3 regions of the Paraburkholderia sp. BR14320 genome follow, and region 3 is predicted to be linked to each of the others. Evidence: predicted binding sites of a transcription regulator. Region 3 holds the regulator's gene; each other region holds the start of a gene.

Region 1 (2,267 bases), on a different contig from region 3:
GCCACGTGATACGAGAAAAGCCGCGTGACGCCGTGCCCGTCCACGGCCGAAGCCCGCGCCGCGCGGATCGTGTTGACGATGAAGCGCGGCGTGAAGCGCACGACCTGCGGCAGCGCCGTTTGACGGGCGGCCGGAAAGCTCCACGAGTCGAGCCCGAAATGCGTCATCGAGATGATCGGATGGCTGGCGAGATCGGCGGGCATCGCGATGGCCGGATGCGTGGCGAGATAGTCGGGCGAAGCGACCACCACCCGCCTCACTTCGCCCACCGGAATGGCGACGAGCGTCGAGTCCTGCAGATGCGCGATGCGCAGCGCGACGTCGATGCCCTCGTCGACGATGCTCACGGGCCGGTCGTGCAGGTGCAGACGGATCGACGCCTGCGGGTGGCGATCGAGAAACGCATCGACGATCGGGCGCAGCACCTCTTCGCCCACCGCCACCGCCGCCGTCACGCCAAGCAGGCCGCGCGGCGCGGAGCGCTCGTCGGCGGCGAGCAGGTCCGCCTCCTCGAGATCCGCGAGGATGCGCCGGCACGCTTGCGCATAGCGCTCGCCCGCTTCGCTGAGCCGGATCGTGCGCGTGGTGCGATGTAGCAGCGGCGTGCCCGTGTGCGCTTCCAGAAACGCGATGGCCCGGCTCACCGCCGCGGGCGAGCGGCCCAGCCGGCGGCCTGCGCCCGCCAGACTTCCCTCGTCGAGCGTGGCGACGAATACCTTCATGGCGTCGATACGGTCCATTGCGTGTTGGTTTTGAGATTGGGCTTTGGGAGCGCCGCGGTCTTTTGGGTCGATGAATTCCGGCACGATCTTAGCGGAATACGGGAAGCGTCAGAGCGGCAGTTTGTTTCGCCACTTCGTCCTCGACCGTTTTCGGGCGAGCGCTGCGCAACCGATGATCCAGATCAAGAGTACGGCGCTTACATCCGTTGAAATGGTCCCATCTGAGAATTGATCCGCGAGCAACGGAGGAATCATGAAGCTGACTTTTCTCGGTGCAAGCGAGACCGTCACCGGTTCGAAGTATCTGCTCGAAGAACCCGGCTTGCGCATCCTCGTCGATTGCGGGCTGTTTCAAGGCCTCAAGAACCTGCGGCTGCGCAACTGGGCTGCACTGCCGGTGCCCGCCGATTCGATCGACGCGGTGCTCCTGACTCACGCGCATCTCGACCACAGCGGCTATCTGCCATTGCTCGTGCGAAACGGCTTTCGCGGTCCCGTGTATTGCACGCCCGGCACCGCCGCGCTGTGCGAGATCATGCTGCGCGACAGCGCGAAGCTACAGGAAGAGGAAGCGGAATTCGCGAACCGCCACGGCTTCTCGAAGCATCGGCCGGCGCTGCCGCTCTACACGCAGGACGACGCACAGCGCGCGCTGCATCTGCTTGCGCCCCACCGCTTCGATACGCCGGTCGACCTGCCGCATGGGCTGTGCTTCCGCTTTCTGCCGTCGGGGCACATCCTCGGGGCGGCGAGCGTCGTCATGTGCCGCAATCACAAGGTGCTGGCGTTTTCCGGCGACGTGGGCCGCCCCGACGACCCGATCATGCGTGCGCCCGCGCCGCTCGCGCATGCCGATTACCTCGTCGTCGAGTCGACCTACGGCGATCGCCTGCATCCGGACTCGAACCCGCGCGACGACCTCGAACGGATCTTCAGCCGGACCTTCGCCAAAGGCGGCGTGGTGGTGATGCCGTGCTTCGCGGTCGGCCGCGCGCAGGAAGTCCTTTACTACATCGCGAAGCTGAAAGAGACAGGGCGCATGGCACACGTGCCCGTCTATCTGGACAGTCCGATGGCGACCAGCGTAACCGACGTGTATCGCAGGCATCTCGCCGAACATCGTTTGACGATCTCCGATGCAAATGCGATCGACAAGGCCGCGATCATGGTCCGAAGCGTCGAGCAATCGAAGGCGATCGCGTCGCATAACGGACCCATGGTGATCATCGCGGGCAGCGGCATGGCGACCGGCGGGCGCGTGCTGCATCACCTGCGTTTATACGCGTCCGATCCGCGCAATACGATCGCGCTGGTCGGCTTCCAGGCGGCCGGCACGCGCGGCGCGGCGCTGGCGGCCCACGAACCGTCGATCAAACTGTTCGGTGAATACGTGCGGGTGCGCGCGAACGTCGAATCGATCCCGTCGCTATCCGCGCATGCCGATTACCGCGAGTTGCTGAACTGGCTGTGGAGTCTGACCGACGCGCCCGCTCGCACCTTCGTCACGCATGGCGAGCCCGCCGCGGCCGATGCGATGCGGCGGCA
Region 2 (2,267 bases), on a different contig from region 3:
TGCCGAACCCGAGCGTCATTGCACGGCCGATTGAGAAGTCCGTCGGCGCGGGGTTCGTCACATCCTCGATCGCCGCTAGCAGTGAACCATACTGCTTCATCGGGCTCTTCTGCAGCAGCGCGATGCCGCCGAACTTCCTTTTCTTCGGAAATTTCGCGTCGATGTTTTTCGTGAAGGCGGCGAAGCTACTCTTGTGAGTGTCCGAGAGTGACGGCGCTGTTGCCTGCACCGGTGCCTCCAGTGCATTGTGTCTCTCCAGGACCCTCTCCGAAAGCTGATCGAGCTGAAGCACTGTGAGCACCGCCGGCGGTGTTTTCAACTGCGGAAAAATCTTCTGCAGCTTGGCGCCGTAGCCGATCTGCACCTGGTGTGCCTCACCGAGGTACATGTGGTCGTTGTAATCGCTAATCAGTTGCTGGTACACGTCAGACATCAATTGATAGTCATTGACGTACTTGTCGTAGGCCTGATCGTAGGCAGCCTTGTTGCTCTGCTTCTGCACATTCGCGAGATCGATGTAGTGGTTGCTGATCTTGTCGAAGCTGGCCCAGGCGTACCCCTGCCGCTTCGCCTGCCCCTGCCGCCGCGTATGGTAGTCGTAGCTTGCCTTGGTGTTTTTCTCCGGGTTGGGGCCGAAGCGCGGCCGCCCGCCCTGCAACACGCGCCGGATCCAGTCCACGCAAACGCCATGACAGTAGCCATTGTCGGGCGAGTAGCCCGCGACTGGCAACGCACCGGTTTTCGCGTTCGCCTTGCGCTGCGGCTCGGACATATTGAAGTTCTCGAGCTGGCCGCGGCCGAGCTCCTTGAGCTGCGTGATGATTGTTTGCCGGTCGGGCATGGTCGGAGTTCCTGAAGAGATAACAGCAGACGAGCTGTGCTCGTGGGTGGTCGGAACGCACCTCAGAGCAGTACATTCAATCCCGAACGGCTAGCTTTAGAAGGGTAATTTGCCAGGACCGGAATGCAAGGTCGACGGCATTGGGGATTTCCGTGGGCTAAATGACGTGTGTTGTGTGGGATCTCGCGCAGACAGAAACGTCCTCGTGGCCAGGTCCAACCCTGTCGTATCTGCAGGAACTGGCCGCCCGGAATCGACGCCGCGCCTAACCGACCATCGGTCCGCAGCAGTTGATCCTGATCAACCAACCACGAGTCTTCGGCAGTAGGATGGTGATCGGAACGCTGCAAACCTGCGAGTACGGAGCCAACCATGAATTCTCTCCATTCACGCGACGCCATCTCGACGCTGCCGCGCAGAGTGTTGATCGCAGTCGATTCATCGGAAGCCTCTCGACAGGCGCTCGACTACGCGCGAAACCTCCTTCCCGCCGGATGCGACGTCCGCCTCGTGAGCGTGGCCGAGAATCCCCATACGCTTTTTCCGACGGGCCGGCGCGTCGGCCACATGCTGGATCTGGCTCGCGACGAATTGCTCCGCGATGCGGTCGAGGCGCTCGAACGAGCGACACGATCGCTAGCCGCGTGTGATGCACGTATCGACTCAGAAGTCATCGACCTCGCGAAACGCGGTAACGACGTCGTGGATGCCCTGATCGATGCGGCCGACACATGGAGAGCCGACCTGATGGTGGTGGGCGCGCGTCAACATCAAGGCTTGCAGCGTTGGGCCGAGGGTACGGTGTCCGAACGGCTGACGAGACGTCTGCGCTGCCCGATGCTGGTCGTTCCGCAGAGCTACAGCACGACGCATAGCGAGCTGCCCGAACGCATCCTGTTCGCGGTCGATGGAAGTTCTCAGTCGATGTCCGCGTTGCAGTACGGCATACGGTTCGCTACGTCCGGCACCGAATTGCGAGCGGTTTATGTGATCGATCGCGCGGTGCGACTCTCCGATTGGATCCCCATCGATTCGCTCGAGGACTCGTTCGTCGGCGAAGGCAACGAGGCAATAGCCGCTGCGGAGCCGATTCTGGCGCGCGTGTCGGCGCGGGTCTCGACGGCGCTCGTCAGGACGAACCGAACCGACGATGACGTTGCGCATGCGATCGTGCGAGAGGCGGGCGGCTGGGAGGCGCAACTGATCGTGATGGGTACGCATGGCAGGCGCGGCATCACACGCTGGATACTCGGCAGCGTCGCTGGGCGGGTCCTGCAAATCACGCAAACGCCAATTCTGCTGATCCACGCGAGCGACGCCACTGCCGCATCATGAGCGCGTAGCGCCGTAACAGCGTGCGCTACAGCGCCGCGTTCAAGCGCGTCCGTTTCGTATTCGGCAACGGCTCGTGCTGCATCGGCCCCTT
Region 3 (2,267 bases):
CGCGAGTACCGCCGACACGTTTTCGGCGTAAGCGTCGATCACCCGCACGCCGCCCGGCACCTGCGCCTCGCGCAACAGCTCGCGCGGCCCATCGAGCGCGCGGCTGGCGAAATCTTGCGCCGCGCTCGCCGGCTCCGGCTCGAAAGCCACGTCGGCATTGTTCGACCACTTGCCGTGCCCCACCACGCAGCAGGCTTCGAGCGTGGCGCCCGTCAGCTTCGCGAGCTTCAGCGCCTCGGCGAAGGCGCGCTGCGCGCTGGGACTGTCGTCGAGTGCAACCAGAATTCGTGCATACATGTCGGACTCCCTCTGAAAGCGCTGGCATGACCCGAAGTGGCGCCGTCGCGCGTTTGCACCGACAGTGTGAAGCGCGCGCCGCCACGCGGCTTGACGCAGGTCAACGGGCCGCCGCTCGGCGTCGCCGCCGCTGGACGACATCGCCAGCAAGCCACTAGGAATATTCCTACAACCACTGCCTGAACTCCTAGCACCGCTTAAAGCGCCGCCGATATATTTCCAAGGTTAGGTCGCCAATACTGGTCGGTATGGACAGCCCCCCGTCAGCCACCTTATCGAGAGTTTTTCTCGTCGACGATGCGACCGAGGTCCGGCGCCGGCTTGCTTGTCTGATCGCGCTGATTCCCGGCATCGAAATCGCCGGCGAGTCCGCGGGCGTCGAGCACGCGTTCGACGACATCGTCGCGAGTCGCGCCGATGTCGCGGTGCTGGACCCGTGTTTCTCGGGCAAGACCGACCTGCTGCTGCTCGCTGCGCTGTCGCGGGCGCGGCCGTCCATCGTCAGCATCGTGCTGACCAATCATGACGCGACGGCGTTTCGCCGCGCGTGCGAAGCGGCGGGCGCCGACTTCTTCTTCGACAAGACCTCGGAGTTCGAGCTCGCCTGCCGCGCCATCGAAGCGATTGCCTATGCGCGCCGTGCGCATCGGGTCTGACCGCCAGGAGCCGATCATGCAAGTTGCCGCAGTCCGTGAACCCCGCCACGACGCGCCTCGCACCTCGCACGTCGTACCGATCCACGTCGCGCCCAGCACCGCGGCGGCACGCCACGCCGTCACGCGCTGCTCCACCTGCGCGATGCGCGCGATCTGCATGCCGCCCGAGCTGACGCCGGACGAACTGAGCCGGCTCGACGCGTTGATCTGCTCGACGCGCTCGATTAAACGCGGCGACGCGCTGTATCGCGCGGGCGACGAGTTTCAAAGCATCTACGCGATACGCGCCGGCTCATTCAAAACCGTGGTCATGCATCGCGACGGCCGCGAGCACGTGACCGGGTTCCAGATTGCGGGCGACTCGCTTGGCCTCGACGGCATCGGCGAGGGCAAGCAGAATTGCGATGCGATCGCGCTCGAAGATAGCGTCGTGTGCATCATTCCGTTCGCGCAGCTAGAGGCGATCTGTCGCGAGATCAAACCGATGCAGCATCACATCTATCAGATGATGAGCGGCGAGATCGTGCGCGAATCGAGCCAGATGATGCTGCTGGGCACGATGACCGCCGAGCAGCGCGTCGCGACGTTCCTGCTGAATCTGTCGAAGCGCTTCAAGGCGCGCGGCTTTTCGGCCGCGGAGTTTCATCTGCGCATGACGCGCGAGGAAATCGGCTGCTTTCTGGGCATGAAGCTCGAAACGGTGAGCCGGATGTTCTCGAAGTTCCAGCGCGAACGCCTCGTCAAGGCGAACGGCAAAACGATCCGCATCGAAGACCCGGAACGACTGGCTCGGGTTTGAGCGTCGGCGCGGCGCTCGCCTCACGTTCGTTCGCGGGACATGCCGGGTGGAACCGGCGCTCCTGAACTGATATAACTCAGTGCGTTGCGGTACGCGACCTTGCGTGGCCGCCCGGAGGAGCGATGGGTCTATCGAGCGGCGAGTCTTCCTGCTTCACCAGTGTTGCGTCCGGGTCGGACGTGTCCGTCGAGGATCGCTATTTCATGTTGGTCGAAGCGGTACAGGACTACGCGATCTTCATGCTCGACCCCGCCGGCCGCGTAACCAGCTGGAATCCCGGCGCACAGCGCATCAAGGGCTACACGCCCGAAGAAATCATCGGCCAGCATTTCTCGAAGTTCTATACCCCGGAAGACATCGCGGCCGGCAAGCCCGCTCGCGAACTGGAAACCGCCGCAACCGTCGGCCGCGCCGAGGACGAAGGGTGGCGTGTGCGTCGCGACGGCTCGCGTTTCTGGGCCAACGTGGTCGTTTCCGCCGTGCACGATGCGTCGGGCGCGCTGCTCGGCTTCGCC

The links. Region 3 encodes FNR, which switches genes on or off when oxygen is low (the NO sensors DNR and NnrR bind a similar motif). Its sites were predicted from a motif close to TTGATNNNNATCAA; they were not measured.
Region 1: a site for FNR is predicted at 895-908, ahead of AB3X89_RS32615 (MBL fold metallo-hydrolase RNA specificity domain-containing protein). Genes of this name have one in related genera too.
Region 2: a site for FNR is predicted at 1,132-1,145, ahead of AB3X89_RS13010 (universal stress protein). Genes of this name have one in related genera too.

The regions. Positions count from the first base shown of each region.
Region 1 is NZ_JBFPKG010000054.1:32,623-34,889, reverse strand. Features, by position in the region: gene AB3X89_RS32620 (LysR family transcriptional regulator) at 1-740, opposite strand, end outside; gene AB3X89_RS32615 (MBL fold metallo-hydrolase RNA specificity domain-containing protein) at 976-2,267, shown strand, end outside.
Region 2 is NZ_JBFPKG010000010.1:147,296-149,562, reverse strand. Features, by position in the region: gene AB3X89_RS13015 (hypothetical protein) at 1-841, opposite strand, end outside; gene AB3X89_RS13010 (universal stress protein) at 1,214-2,176, shown strand; gene AB3X89_RS13005 (LysR family transcriptional regulator) at 2,202-2,267, opposite strand, start outside.
Region 3 is NZ_JBFPKG010000001.1:13,374-15,640, reverse strand. Features, by position in the region: gene AB3X89_RS00085 (universal stress protein) at 1-297, opposite strand, end outside; gene AB3X89_RS00080 (response regulator) at 546-953, shown strand; gene fnr (fumarate/nitrate reduction transcriptional regulator Fnr) at 970-1,752, shown strand; gene AB3X89_RS00070 (PAS domain S-box protein) at 1,875-2,267, shown strand, end outside.